DNA from 2 places in the Lysinibacillus sp. 10T31 genome. Region 2 is predicted to be linked to the other one. Evidence: riboswitches for the same ligand, from Rfam matches in the RefSeq annotation. Region 2 holds a riboswitch; the other holds the start of a gene.
What was found. A riboswitch is a leader RNA that binds a small molecule or an ion and turns the genes downstream of it on or off. The one in region 2 is predicted to bind glycine.

Region 1 (8,364 bases), on a different contig from region 2:
TGTCCCTAACCAATTAATGGTTTTGGGGCATTTTTTGTTTGATGGATAGCTTCTGTAAGTTGAAAGGTACAGAAAATTTTTAGTGACTTTTCGTTTTCGATTAATGATAAAAAAAGTAGATAAATCAAAGGTTTCTTAGTTTTATGACTTATTTTAAACACTATTTTCTGTTCGATTGTTTATTGGAAATTTTCAAAAAAATATTGTCAATTCATAAAAAGTCGATTATTATACGAATATATAACGAAAATGTCGTTATATATAAGGGACATATTTTTATAGATAGGGAGAGATGGTGGAAATATTATATAAAGGTTGCAAAAGATATCGAAATGGAAAGAATAAGAGGTTTAATTACCATAATTTTCTGGAGATAATTAAACTTTTTGTCTTATTACTATCGATTGCAGCACTGTCGTTTAAACATGGGAGGGATTTTAATGACAACAAATGAAATGACGAAAAAATCTAGAAATTTAATCCTTGCACTCTTATTTTTAGGATGGTCATTAGGAAATCTTGATCGTTACATCATGAACTATGCAGTAGTATCGATTACTGGTGATTTAAATTTAGGTGCTTCTTCTACTGGGATTATTTTAAGCGCTTTCTTTTTAGGTTATGCGATTATGCAAATACCTGGTGGATGGCTTGCTGATAAATTTGGTGCTAAAAAAATCTTATTATTTTCAGTAATTATGTGGTCAATTTTTACAGGTTTAACAGCTCTAGCTTGGTCTTTAGTTGCAATGATTACCATTCGATTTTTATTTGGTATTGGGGAAGGTGGGTTCCAACCATCTAGCTCCAAAATTATTGCGACGATATATCCAAAGGAAGAAAGAGGGCGAGCAATGTCAATCATGCTTTCCTCTGGAGGTATCGTTTCATTATTCGTACCTTTGCTCGCAGCTTATTTGTTAGGAACAATTGGTTGGCGCACGATGTTTGTTGTAATTGGTGCTATCGGTGCTATTATTGCATTTTTATATTGGAAATATATCAAACTTCCACAAGATGAAGCGGTGGAAAATAGTAATAGTAATGAAAATACTTCTACTAAAGTTAACTTTAAGGAACTATTGAAAACACCACTTATGTGGAATTTAATTATTGCCTATTTCTGCATATATGCAGTGAACTGGGGATTAGTTTCATGGATTCCAACATACCTTCAAAAAAATCGTGGACTCGATTTAATGTCGATTGGTTGGGCGCAAACAATTCCAGCCATTACTACTATTATTGGTGTCTATGGTAGTGGTTATATCATTGATAAGTTGCCACGAGGAATGGACAAGATTTTAGGTTCAATTTCATGTGGAGTTATTGGTATTTTATTGTATTTAATGTTTACAGCTAAGTCTGTGACAATGTTTATTGGCTATCAAACTGTTGTTACTTTATTCCTTGCATTTGTCATTACAATGTTACCTGCCATTGTGTTAAAAAAATTACCTTCTTCCATCACAGGATCAGCGATGGGGATTGCTAATACAGGCGGACAATTAGCGGGATTTGTAACACCGATGGCAATCGGTTTTATGGTAGATGCTTTTAATGGTTCCTTTGATGCAGCTTTTTGGATGTTAATTGGATTTGCGGTTATTTGTATTATTGCACTCTTAACGTTAAATGATCAAAAAGGGAGTCTATTAAATTCATAATAGGAACATATTTCTAAGGAGGTAATAAATATGAGTTTACATGGAAAAATTTCTTCGTTAGTCGAGTCAAAAAGAGATGCTAGCATTCAATTAAGTGATGCCATTTGGGCAGTACCCGAACTTCACTTTCAAGAAAAGAAATCAGTTCAATATATGAAGGCAGCTTTAGAAAAAGAGGGCTTTGCAACTGAAATTGGAATTGCAGGGCTTGATACAGCACTAGTTGGAACGTATGGTTCTGGAAAGCCTGTTATTGCATTTCTCGGTGAATATGATGCACTTCCTGGTTTGAGTCAAAAAGGAGGGGCTACTCATTGCGAACCATTAGAGGACGGAGGAAGTGGTCATGGTTGTGGTCATAACCTACTAGGTACAGGTGCGTTTGCAGCGGCCGTTGCGGTGAAAGATTACTTAGAGCAAAATAATCAATCAGCTACGATCCGTTTCTACGGCTGTCCTGCAGAGGAAAATGGTTCAGGTAAAGCTTATATGGCGAAGGCTGGTATTTTCGATGATGTAGATATTGCAATTTCTTGGCATCCTGGTACTTTTACAACTGTTATGACTTGTAGCTCTCTAGCAAACTATGCGGCAATTTTTAAGTTTACGGGGAAAAGTGCACATGCAGCAGCAGCACCACATCTAGGAAGAAGTGCATTAGATGCAATTGAACTCATGAATGTTGGGGTAAACTATTTACGTGAGCATATCATTCCAGAAGCGCGTGTGCATTATGCGGTTACAAACACAGGAGGATCGTCTCCAAATGTTGTTCAACCATATGCAGAGGTGACATACTTAGTTAGAGCGCCTAAAAAGCATCAAGTACAAGAGATTTATCAACGTGTTAAAAATATTGCTAAAGGCGCAACGCTAATGACTGAAACATCGTTAGAAATCGCCTTTGAGGGAGCTGCATCAAATCTTATTCCAAATAAAACACTTTATGATGCGATGCAAAAACAAATACTTGATTTAGGAATGCCAACTTATTCAATAGAAGATGAGCAGCACGCCCAAGCTATTTTTAATACATTTTCTCCTGAAATTCAGGCAACATCGTTAATTGGTCTAAAGAAAGAAGATGCTGCGCAGTTACAAGGTAAAGTAATTGCTAACCACATCCCAAGTGTCCTTCCTGAGTTTATATTGGGTGGATCAACGGACGTTGGCGATGTAAGCTGGAATGTCCCAACTGTTCAATGTACAACGGTATGTATGGCACTTGGTACACCACTTCATACTTGGCAAGTTGTATCACAGGGGGTTATGCCAATAGCACATAAAGGGATGCTACAGGCTGCAAAAATTATGGCTTGTACTGCTGTTGATTTAATTGACAATCCAGCACTTATTGAAGAAGCTAAAAAAGAATGGAAGGAACGTCTGGATGGGGAGACTTATGTTTCGTTAATTCCAGAAGGTACTATGCCTCCAAAACTGTAAAAAGTTATTCCATATAGAGTCTTCATAGGGTAAACTATGGAGGCTCTGTTTTTGCCTATTATTAAGTTTTTTTAGTAAAGTGTACTTATTGAGTAGTTATGGTGTAAAATGCCGTTTTTTTGAAAGGAGATCACAAAATGCCGACAGATCATATCAATCATAATAACAATCACCTTGCGGCAGAATTGGTGAAACAGTTTCTTCCGTATGCTAAAGAGGGGAAATGTGCAAGCTATATTCCCGCTTTAGCGGAAAAAGATCCAAATCAATTAGCGATTTCGATTATCGGTACTAATAATGAGGAAATGAAAGCCGGAGAGACAACTGAACTATTTACCCTGCAAAGTGTTTCAAAAGTCGTTACATTTATTTTAGCGTGTATGGAACGAGGGTTACCTTATGTTTTAGAACGAGTAGATGTTGAACCTACAGGTGACACCTTCAATTCAATTATTCGTCTAGAGAGCCATCAGCCTGGAAAACCTTTTAATCCAATGATTAATGCAGGAGCAATTACAGTATCCTCTATGCTTGATGGAAATTCTCCGCAAGAGAAGGTATCAAAAATCCTTCAATTTTTAGAACAAATCGTTGGCAAGGAATTAAAGGTTAATGAAGAGGTTTATCAATCTGAGTGGCAAACTGCAAATCGAAACCGTTCATTAGCCTATTATTTAATGGATTCTGGCTTTTTAGATTGTCCTGTTGAAGAGGCATTGGAGGTTTATTTGAAACAATGTGCTATTGAAGTAAACGTTTCGGATTTGGCGATGATTGGTTTAGTAATTGCCAATGATGGCTATCATCCTCATTTAAATAAACAGCTCTTTCCTAAGCAAGTAGCAAAATTAGCGAAGGCATTGATGGTTACTTGTGGGATGTATAATGCTTCTGGTAAATTTGCTGCCTTTATCGGGTTACCCGCAAAAAGTGGTGTCTCTGGAGCAATTTTAGCGGCTGTACCAAGTCATGCAGGCTTAGATTCGCCATTTCCTACTGGCTGTGGTATTGGCATTTATGGACCAGCAATTGACGACATCGGAAACAGTGTAGCCGGAGTGAATCTACTTAAACATATCGCTACCGAGTGGAATATGAATATTTTTTAATCAATCACAAAAAGATGACTTCAGTAAATGCAGTCATCTTTTTTGTGATATTATTTTGCTGGCGCTTCGCTTTTGCACAAAAAAAAGCCCTGAATAGGAACACTTCTTTAAAGTGTCTCTATCCAGGACAATTCACCTTAGCGTATTGGCTTTTTTCTTTTCTTTTTATAAATAATCATTAGTATGATAAACCAAATTGGTGTTAACAGTAATGCGGTACGTGTTGCCTCTGAAATGAACATCACTACTAATAGAAATGCAAAGAAGGCAAGTACTAAATAGTTCACGAACGGAGTGAAAGGTGCCTTGAAAATGGATGCTTCATGAAGTGCACGATTTTTACGTTTATAGATAATATGAGAGATTAATATAATACTCCACACCCAGATAAAGCAAATGGCACTAATTGTTGTAACAACACTAAAGGCGTTTTCAGGCATTACTTTACTTAGTAATGCACCGGCGGAAACTACAATTGCAGACACAACGAGTGCGTTACTTGGTACACTGTTTTTATTGAGTTTTGCAAACTTTGGTGAAGCTTGCTTGTTGTTTCCAAGATTAAAGAGCATGCGACTTGTAGAAAATAAACCACTATTACCAGCTGAAGCTGCGGATGTTAGAACGACGAAATTAATAATACCTGCAGCAATTGGGATACCAGCTAGTGTAAATACTTGTACAAATGGACTACTAGAGGCAGACATTTCATTCCAAGGATTAATGCATAAAATAACGAATAATGCCCCTACGTAGAATAATAAAATGCGAAATGGAATTTTGTTAATGGCAGAAGGAATATTTTTTTTAGGATCGGCCGTTTCAGCAGCAGAAACCCCAACTAACTCGACACCAACAAAAGCGAAAACAACCATTTGGAATGCCATTAGGAATCCGTGTAGGCCATTCGGGAATAACCCGCCATGTGCCCAAAGATTTTCAACAGAAACTGTGCCAGAGCTTGTTTGAAAACCTGTAAATAACATGAATAGTCCAATTACAATCAGTGCAACAATTGTAATGACTTTTATAAGGGCAAACCAAAATTCTAATTCGCCAAATAGTTTTACAGTTAATAAATTCAACATTAATAACAGCACTAAACAGCCAATTGCAGGCATCCATTGTGGTATATCAAACCAATATTGTACATAAACGCCGACAGCAATAATATCTGCCATGGCGGTCATAATCCAGCAGAACCAGTATGTCCAGCCGGTGATGTAGCCTGCCCAAGATCCTATGTATTCGGATGCAAAATCAGTAAATGATGTATAGCCAGCATTTGATAATAACAGTTCGCCTAACGCCCGCATGACGAAAAATAAGGCGGTTCCGACAATGAGATAGGCAAAGATGATGGAAGGTCCAGCTAAAGCAATGGCCTTACCGGAGCCTAAAAATAGACCAGTACCGATTGTTCCGCCAATGGCAATGAGCTGCACATGGCGATTTTTTAAATCACGTTTTAATTGTTGTTGTTCCACGTTGCTCCCCCTCAAAGATACGTAAAAACTATGACTGGAAATAAAAAAGAGACTAGTAGTGACACTAGTCTCGTAAACGACAGAATAACAAATACCGATTGCGAATATTGTATGCAAAAAAGAAAACATTCGTGTGGTATAGCTTTCATGATGAAAGTTGATATTACTCCTCTGTCCTTTTGCCTGAGATAGTGAACCCTTCGGCGACGCAAAATGCGCTCTCTCCAGAACTGCTCCTGCTATAGTGTTATCCATAGCATTCATAGCTTGTATTATATGTCTTGATGACATTATTTTAAGATATTATACATCCTATCAGTGCTACCATAATTATTCAAGGATAAATTTCAGTCATTTTCAGAAAAAAAGAAGATTGGAGTTCGTCTAGGTAAATACTTTACGAAAAATAGTATTTTTAGACATATGTTAATTTAAGGATAATACTTAATTTATGGTATAAAGTGGCGCATCTCCGGAAATTATGAATGCCTTTTGTATAAGTTGATAGGAGTTGAGACTGAGAGACTCCTTGGGGATTAGCAATAGGGGAACGAAGGTAAAAACCATCATCCTGTGATAACGCCTTCGTGACCAACATCGTGTTCGCCCGAGATCCTGCAGCGTAAACGAAGCGGCTCATCGGATGCCTTCAGGAAGCTTTGCTCTGTGCGAAAGCGAAGCGGCAGCTACAATTGTTTTATCTGTGCGAAAGCGTAGCGACAGCAACAACAAAGTGCTCAGTCGGAACGAAAATCAACCACACGTTATGGTGATGAGCTTTTAAAGTGTTAAAGGAGGTGGGTTATTGGAACTAGTATGGGAAGCGTCCTGCATTTTGACTAGGGAATGTGAGTGTAATAAGTATATTACCTCACGTTGCTTTACCTTTTTCTTTAGAACTAACTTGTCAGACGTTAAACAATATATATAATATAGTAGAAACTCAGAATTTTTCGCAAAAAGTAAACCATCTCATAGTCATTTGAGATGGTTTCTTTTTGTATCAATTATGCCTCGGTATAATTGCGTCCGGAATCGGCTTTGTGCTTGCACAAAGAACTCCTTCCCGATTTCCGTGACATCCGCCAGAGGCTTTAATTTCTTTCAGCTGATTTTTAATAGCTGAAAGAAGTTAAAACAAAGTGATATAGGTAAATATAAATAAATTTACTTCGTTTCCATGAGTAGATTTATTTATATGAGTCACTTATGTCTTATCGATTTTTTAATTTTGTTTTTTAGACTTTATTTTACCTGTCCAAGTACGGAAGCCGCCTTGAAGTTGGTAAATTTGGTTGTAGCCACGTTTTTTAAGAAATAGAGCAGCACGTGAGCTACGGCCTGTATTTTGACAGTATAAATATACTGGTAAATCTGGGCGAATTTCTTTGTGACGTTGACGTAGAGTAGTTGAAGGAACATTACGTGCACCAAGGATGTGACCAGCATCAAATTCTTTTTGCTCACGTACGTCGATAAGCTGTGCTTTACGATAGCCTTCAATAAATTGTTCTTGTGTTAGGTTTGTTACGGCTTTTTTTAGTCGTAGGGCGTTGATGCCGATATAAACAATTACAACTACTAAAATAACACCGATTGTGATAAGTATGTTCAACAAAATTTCTTACCCCTTTCTATCTTCTTTATTATTATAAAAGATGCGCTAGCGATAGTCCAATGAGTTTGATAAAATAAATTAGATTGTGGCTAGAATTAATCGATCTAAATTTATGGATGTTATTAGTGAAAGGTTTAAAATCATTCCACTACATTCATAGACTTGGGTGGATGATTACTTCAATAAAGAATAGAACTAAACGCAGAGTGTCAAAATGAGGCTGAGAGTATCCTTTGGGCTTATCTGACGCCACCAAGAAAGCGCCCAGACGGAACGGAAATCAACCCCACGTTATGGTGATGAGATTCATTTTTGTACACGTTAGCTAATGTTCAATTAAATATTTGTAGGAGATGAAAATATGACAACTTGGTATTTTCTTAATTCAGGGAAATGTAGCCCTTCTTTTAATATGGCTTTAGATGAAGCATTACTTGATTGGCACAGTGAAGGTTTAATTCCACCAGTCATTCGTTTTTATGAGTGGGAGCCAGCAACTCTTTCGATTGGCTATTTTCAACAAGCGAAAAGAGATATCAATCTTGAAGCGGTACAAGAACAAGGACTAGGCTTTGTTCGTCGTCCAACAGGTGGTAGAGCTGTTTTACATGAACATGAATTGACATATAGTGTCATTGTTTCTGAAAGCTATCCAGATATGCCTGAATCAGTGACTGAGGCGTATAGAGTGTTAAGTGAGGGTATATTACAAGGTTTTCATAATCTAGGTATGGATGCTTATTTTAGTGTACCTGATACAGAAGAACAAAGAGCAGACTTAAAGAAACCAAAAAGCGCTGTTTGCTTTGATGCACCAAGCTGGTATGAGCTTGTCGTAGAAGGTAAAAAAGTAGCGGGTAGTGCACAAACTCGTCAAAAAGGTGTTATTTTACAGCACGGAGCTATTTTACTTGATTTAGATCAAGAGAAATTATTGTCTGTTTTCAATTTTTCAAGTGAAGAGGCGAAGGACCGTATGCGTAGAAAGATGCCAGAAAAAGCGGTTGCTATCAATAACCTTGTTAAAGAACCAGTGA
Region 2 (6,333 bases):
AGCTGATGGATGTTGTAAAAAGTGAGCGTGGCTTTACGTTTGTCGAAATGCTCATTGTCTTATTTATCGTTATGTGTTTGTCAGCAATTGTCGTAAAGTATTCGTTAAAAGCAGCGGAAACTAGAGAACTTGAGCTGTTTTTTACACAAATTCAATTAGATATCCAATATATCCAAACTTATAGTATGCATCACGGGGAGTATATCTCGATGAAGTTTGAGAATTCATCAAAGAGATACATCATTAAAAAGGATATTTTTACAGAATTATTTGAACGACCTTTTCCGAAAGGGGTTGAGGTCATACCTTCTTCAAGTTCAATTTATACGATTATATACAATTACAATGGAAACGTCATGACCCCTGGAACTGTTTATTTTAAAACGCCTCAAGGCACTAAAAAGGTTGTGATTACGTTAGGACGAGGGAGATCGAGAGTTGAATGAATCTGGTTATTCATTTGTAGAAACGATTTTATCAGTAGTCATTGTTATGTTATTATGCATGACATTAATACCGATCAGCTACACGATGAAAACGACTCTTTATAACAAAAAGTTAGAAGTTATCGCAGCTGAAACGGCCTATGAAGGTTTAAAGTGTTATCGCTATTTACAGCAAATGGAAGGCGCTAAAACCATTGAAAATGTAGACTTTCAATGGTCTATGAATGAACAAGGGATATGTGTAAGTTTTCAAAATACGCGAGAATTACGCAAAAAATGTATACAACTGATAGGTGAAGTCGATGAATGAGCGAGGCTATACTTTATTAGAAGCGTTGTTTCAATTAGTTGTTTTTGTGCTTATTGCGCATCTTGTTGTGTTCATTATGCTTTGGTTTGCAGAAATGAAATCAACGGTACTATCTGATGAACAATCAAAGTGGGAGCTTTTTGTTTATGATATGAATATGTATTTAAAGGATATTTCATCATTTACGATTCGACAAGATCAAAAGAGAATAACCTTCCAGGCGGCAGATACCATTCATAATATTGATTGTTATAACGATATTATTCGTGATCAAGTTAATAGTGGTCATGTACCAATGCTAATTGGTATTAATAAATGTCAGTTTCAATTTGAAAAAGATATGTTAACAGTAGCTGTTGAACTTCCAAGTGGTATCAAAAAGGAGCGAACTTTCTATGTTCCAATTATTGAAAAATGACAGAGGGGCTGTTTTTTTAATCGCAATTGCATTATTATTTTTTGTAACTACTTTTGTTCTTACGTATTTTACGTCTTATGAAATTCAGTTTCGAACATATAATGAACTAGAAAAGCTGAATGTTCGAGCTACGATAAATTTATTAGGACAAATTTTGTCAGACAGTGTAGAATCGTAGTTATAAGAAGGTGATTCGAATGCGAAAAATATATTTAGTGGGCTTTATGGGCTGCGGGAAAAGTGCGTTAGGAAGACGTTTAAGCTATTTGTTAAAGATGCCATATTATGATATGGATCGTGAGATTGTTCGGCAGCAGGGAATGACAATTCCACAGATATTTGAAAAATACGGCGAAGCACGTTTTCGAGAAATAGAAACAGAATTTTTGAAAAATTTCCGAGACGAAGCTTGTATTATTTCAACAGGTGGTGGAGTTGCAATCAGTGCTGAAAATCGAAAAATAATGAGACGTAGTGGGCTCGTGTTTTTTTTAGATGCGACATTCGAAGATATATACAAACGAATACAGCATGATCCGAACAGACCAATTGTCCAGAGTTCAACGAAAGAGGAGCTAGAGAAGCTGTATCATTACAGAAGAAGATTCTATCGTGAGACAGGACATATACAAGTGTTAACAGAGGGCAGAACAATCCGCCAAATTCTTGAGTATTTAGTATTCCAAGTCAAAAGATTAAAAGGCGAACAATAATAAAAATAAATCTATTTAATGTTCGTGTTTTAATATAAAATAAAAAATGATTGCCTTTTCAATGCAATTAATGTTAGGATATAGACAAATAAGTAACTAAATGTTCATTGAATACTAAATAGTACCAAGATGAATCTTGGGCGGATGATTGTGCGGGGAGAGCACGTGTAGACGTCACCGAAGGAGCAAATAACAAAATGTTATGAATCTCTCAGGTAAAAGGACTCGTACAAGACGCAACTCTGGAGAGAGCTGTAGTACTACAGCCACCAAAGGGGAAAGCCGGCTGATTGGCATTGTAGTAATGCGAGCCAGTCTGGTGTAACTTTCAGGTTTAAGGACAGAGAATCCCGAAAAGGGGTTCGTCTGTCTTTTTTTATGCCTAAATGTTTTGCTTGTTAATTCCTTATTTAAATGAACAAACAGGGGAAGCATGATTGTACTTATAAAAAGCAGACGAACTACTATCAGTAAAAAATGTAACTACCATTAAGGGGGCAAAAATAATGACGAATGAATTAAAGCGTACACCTCTATTTGAAGAATATGCAAAGTATGGTGGTAAAACAATCGACTTCGGTGGATGGGAATTACCAGTGCAATTCTCTTCTATTAAAGAAGAGCATGATGCAGTACGTAATAGTGCTGGCTTATTTGATGTATCACATATGGGTGAAATTTTAGTAACTGGACCTGATTCACTAGATTTTTTACAAAATCTTTTGACAAATGATATTTCAAAAATTGCAGTTGGCCAAGCGCAATATAATGCAATGTGTTATGAAGATGGTGGCGTTGTTGATGATTTATTAACGTATAAATTAGCAGACAATCATTATTTATTGTGCGTAAATGCGGCAAATATTGAAAAAGATTATGATTGGATGATGGAAAATCAACATCAATATAATGTGACTATCGACAATCAATCAGATGCTTATGCACAAATTGCCCTTCAAGGTCCAATAGCAGAAGAGGTTCTTCAAACATTAACAGACACTGATTTAAAAACGATTAAATACTTCCGTTTCCAAGCAGACGTTGAAGTTGCTGGTCATAAAGCATTAGTATCTCGTAGCGGTTACACAGGAGAAGATGGTTTTGAATTATACGGCTCTCCAGAAGCTATTAAAGCTTTATGGAATGAAATTTTAGAGGCTGGAAAAGACAAAGGCGTTGTTCCAACAGGTTTAGGTTGCCGTGATACACTTCGCTTTGAAGCGGGTCTTCCATTATACGGGCAAGAGCTATCAGCGACAATTTCACCTCTTGAGGCTGGTATTGGTTTTGCTGTGAAGTTAAATAAAGAGGACTTTAATGGTCATGATGCATTAGTGGCACAAAAAGAAAATGGACTGTCACGTAAAATTGTTGGCATTGAAATGATTGATAAAGGAATTCCTCGTCATGGCTACAAAGTGTTTAAGGATGGTAAGGAAATCGGTGAAGTAACAACAGGTACACAGCTTCCTTCCTCTAAACGTAATGTTGGTCACGCATTAATTGACAGCCAATTCGCAACTATCGGAACTGAATTAGAAATCGAAATTCGTGGTAAGCACTTAAAGGTAGTAACTGTTGAAACACCGTTTTACAAGCGTTCAAAATAAAAGTTGAAAAGAGGGACCTACATTTATGAAACATCGTTATTTACCAATGACGGAGCAAGATAAACAAGAAATGTTAGACGTAATTGGCGTATCCTCAGTTGATGAGTTATTTGGGGATATTCCAGAAAAAGTACGTTTTAAAGGCCTATATGATATTAAAGAAGCAAAATCTGAATCAGCTTTATTAAAAGAATTAACGGCACTTGCTGCGAAAAATAAAGATACAAATGCAAACGTATCGTTTTTAGGTGCTGGCGTATACAACCACTATAAACCGATCATCGTGGACCATGTTATTTCTCGTTCAGAGTTTTACACTGCGTATACTCCATATCAACCAGAAATTTCACAAGGGGAATTACAAGCAATTTTTGAATTCCAAACGATGATTGCAGAGCTTACAGGTATGGATCTTGCAAACTCTTCTATGTATGATGGAGGAACGGCGTTAGCTGAAGCAGGTATGCTTGCAGCTGGACATACACGCCGTAAGAAAATTTTAGTATCTGAATCGGTTCATCCTGAGTACCGCGATGTCGTTGCTACATATGCATACGGTCAATCTATTGAAATTGTTACTGTTCCACATAAAGATGGTGTGACAGATGTAGAAGCTTTAAAAGAATTAATTGATGACAATACAGCAGCTGTTATTACACAGTATCCTAACTTCTTTGGTCAAATTGAGGACTTACAAGTAATTGGCGATATTGCACATGAGGCAAAAAGTTTATTTGTCGTATCTTCAAACCCACTTTCACTAGGGGTTTTAACACCTCCTGGTAAGCTAGGTGCTGATATTTGTGTAGGGGACGCACAGGTCTTCGGTATTTCTGAAGCATTCGGTGGTCCACACTGTGGCTTCTTTGCAGTAACAACGAAGCTAATGCGTAAAGTTCCAGGTCGTCTTGTTGGTGAAACAGTAGACGGCGAAGGTCGCCGTGGTTATGTTTTAACATTACAAGCGCGTGAACAACATATTCGTCGTGATAAAGCAACATCTAATATTTGTTCGAACCAAGCGCTTCTTGCACTAGCTGCTTCTGTAGCAATGACTGCTCTAGGTAAGCAAGGTGTTCGTGAAATGGCTATTCAAAATATCGCGAAAACTCGCTATGCTAAAAATGCCTTTGAAGCGGCTGGCTTCACAGTAGCATTCCAAGGTGCGCACTTTAACGAAATCGTTGTGAAGACAAATAAATGTGTGAAAGAAATTAATAAAGGCTTAATTGAAAAAGGTATCATCGGTGGTTATCCTTTAGGTCAAACATATGACTCTCTTAAAAATCACGTGCTAATCGCAGTAACAGAATTACGCACGAAGGAAGAAATTGATGCACTTGTTGCAGAAATGGGGGCTCTTAATGCATAACGAAAATCAATCACTCATTTTTGAAATTTCCAAAGAAGGTCGCGTTGGCTACAGCTTAGAAGCACTTGATGTACCAGAGGTTGAACTTGCAGATTTACTTCCTGCAAACCTAGTACGCGCAGAAGCAGCGGAATTACCAGAGGTATCTGAGCTTGATATTATGCGTCACTATACAGCACTTTCTCGTCGAAACCACGGTGTAGACTCTGGCTTCTACCCTCTTGGTTCTTGTACGATGAAATATAATCCTAAAATTAACGAGGCTGTTGCACGAATTTCTGGTTTTGCAAATGTTCACCCATTACAGGATGAATCAACAGTTCAAGGAGCTATGGAGCTTCTTTACGATCTACAAACTTCATTAGTTGAAATTACAGGTATGGATGAAGTGACATTACAACCAGCCGCAGGTGCACATGGTGAATGGACAGCGTTAATGATGATTCGTGCCTTCCATGAAGCAAACGGTGAAGGTCATCGTAATAAAGTTATCGTTCCTGACTCTGCTCACGGTACTAACCCAGCATCGGCAACTGTTGCAGGCTTTGAAACTATCACTGTTAAATCAGATGATAATGGTTTAGTAGATATTGAAGATTTACGCAAAGTAGTTGGTTCTGATACAGCTGCATTAATGCTAACAAATCCAAATACACTTGGTCTATTTGAAGAAAATATTATCGAAATGGCAGAGCTTATCCACTCTGTTGGCGGTAAAGTATACTATGACGGTGCAAACTTAAACGCAGTTATGAGTAAAGCACGTCCTGGTGATATGGGCTTTGACTGCGTCCACTTAAATTTACACAAAACATTTACAGGTCCTCACGGTGGCGGTGGCCCAGGTTCAGGTCCAGTAGGTGTAAAAGCAGATTTAATTCCATTCCTTCCAAAACCAGTTTTAGTAAGAACAGAGGAAGGATCATATCACTTCGATTACGACCGTCCACAATCAATCGGACGTGTTAAACCTTACTACGGTAACTTTGGTATCAACGTACGTGCATACACTTATATCCGTACAATGGGTCCAGATGGCTTAAAAGCTGTAACAGAATACGCTGTACTAAACGCAAACTATATGATGCGTCGCTTAGAGCCATTCTACGATCTACCATATAACCGTCATTGTAAACATGAATTTGTATTATCAGGTCGTCGTCAAAAGAAACTAGGCGTTCGTACTTTAGATATCGCAAAACGTCTGTTAGACTTTGGCTACCATCCACCAACAACTTACTTCCCATTAAATGTGGAAGAGGCATTAATGATCGAGCCAACAGAAACAGAATCTAAAGAAACATTAGATGCATTCTGCGATAAAATGATCCAAATTGCCGAAGAAGCAGAAGAAAATCCATCAATCGTACAAGAAGCACCACATACAACAGTCGTAACTCGCTTAGACGAAACACGCGCTGCTCGAACACCTGTGCTTCGCTATCAAAAAGCATAATTAATTGC

Region 1: another riboswitch for glycine. It lies ahead of AC1DCY_RS21155 (amino acid permease); the one in region 2 lies ahead of gcvT (glycine cleavage system aminomethyltransferase GcvT).

What each region holds. Positions count from the first base shown of each region.
Region 1 is NZ_JBFTHS010000045.1:24,544-32,907, forward strand. Features, by position in the region: gene AC1DCY_RS21140 (MFS transporter) at 441-1,667, shown strand; gene AC1DCY_RS21145 (M20 family metallopeptidase) at 1,698-3,113, shown strand; gene AC1DCY_RS21150 (glutaminase) at 3,251-4,222, shown strand; gene AC1DCY_RS21155 (amino acid permease) at 4,360-5,709, opposite strand; glycine riboswitch at 5,871-5,947, opposite strand; gene AC1DCY_RS21160 (hypothetical protein) at 6,353-6,493, shown strand; gene AC1DCY_RS21165 (rhodanese-like domain-containing protein) at 6,935-7,324, opposite strand; gene AC1DCY_RS21170 (lipoate--protein ligase family protein) at 7,689-8,364, shown strand, end outside.
Region 2 is NZ_JBFTHS010000068.1:400-6,732, reverse strand. Features, by position in the region: gene AC1DCY_RS24430 (competence type IV pilus major pilin ComGC) at 1-6, shown strand, start outside; gene comGD (competence type IV pilus minor pilin ComGD) at 6-446, shown strand; gene AC1DCY_RS24420 (hypothetical protein) at 439-756, shown strand; gene comGF (competence type IV pilus minor pilin ComGF) at 749-1,174, shown strand; gene AC1DCY_RS24410 (hypothetical protein) at 1,152-1,352, shown strand; gene AC1DCY_RS24405 (shikimate kinase) at 1,372-1,887, shown strand; glycine riboswitch at 2,032-2,124, shown strand; gene gcvT (glycine cleavage system aminomethyltransferase GcvT) at 2,394-3,497, shown strand; gene gcvPA (aminomethyl-transferring glycine dehydrogenase subunit GcvPA) at 3,523-4,869, shown strand; gene gcvPB (aminomethyl-transferring glycine dehydrogenase subunit GcvPB) at 4,862-6,325, shown strand.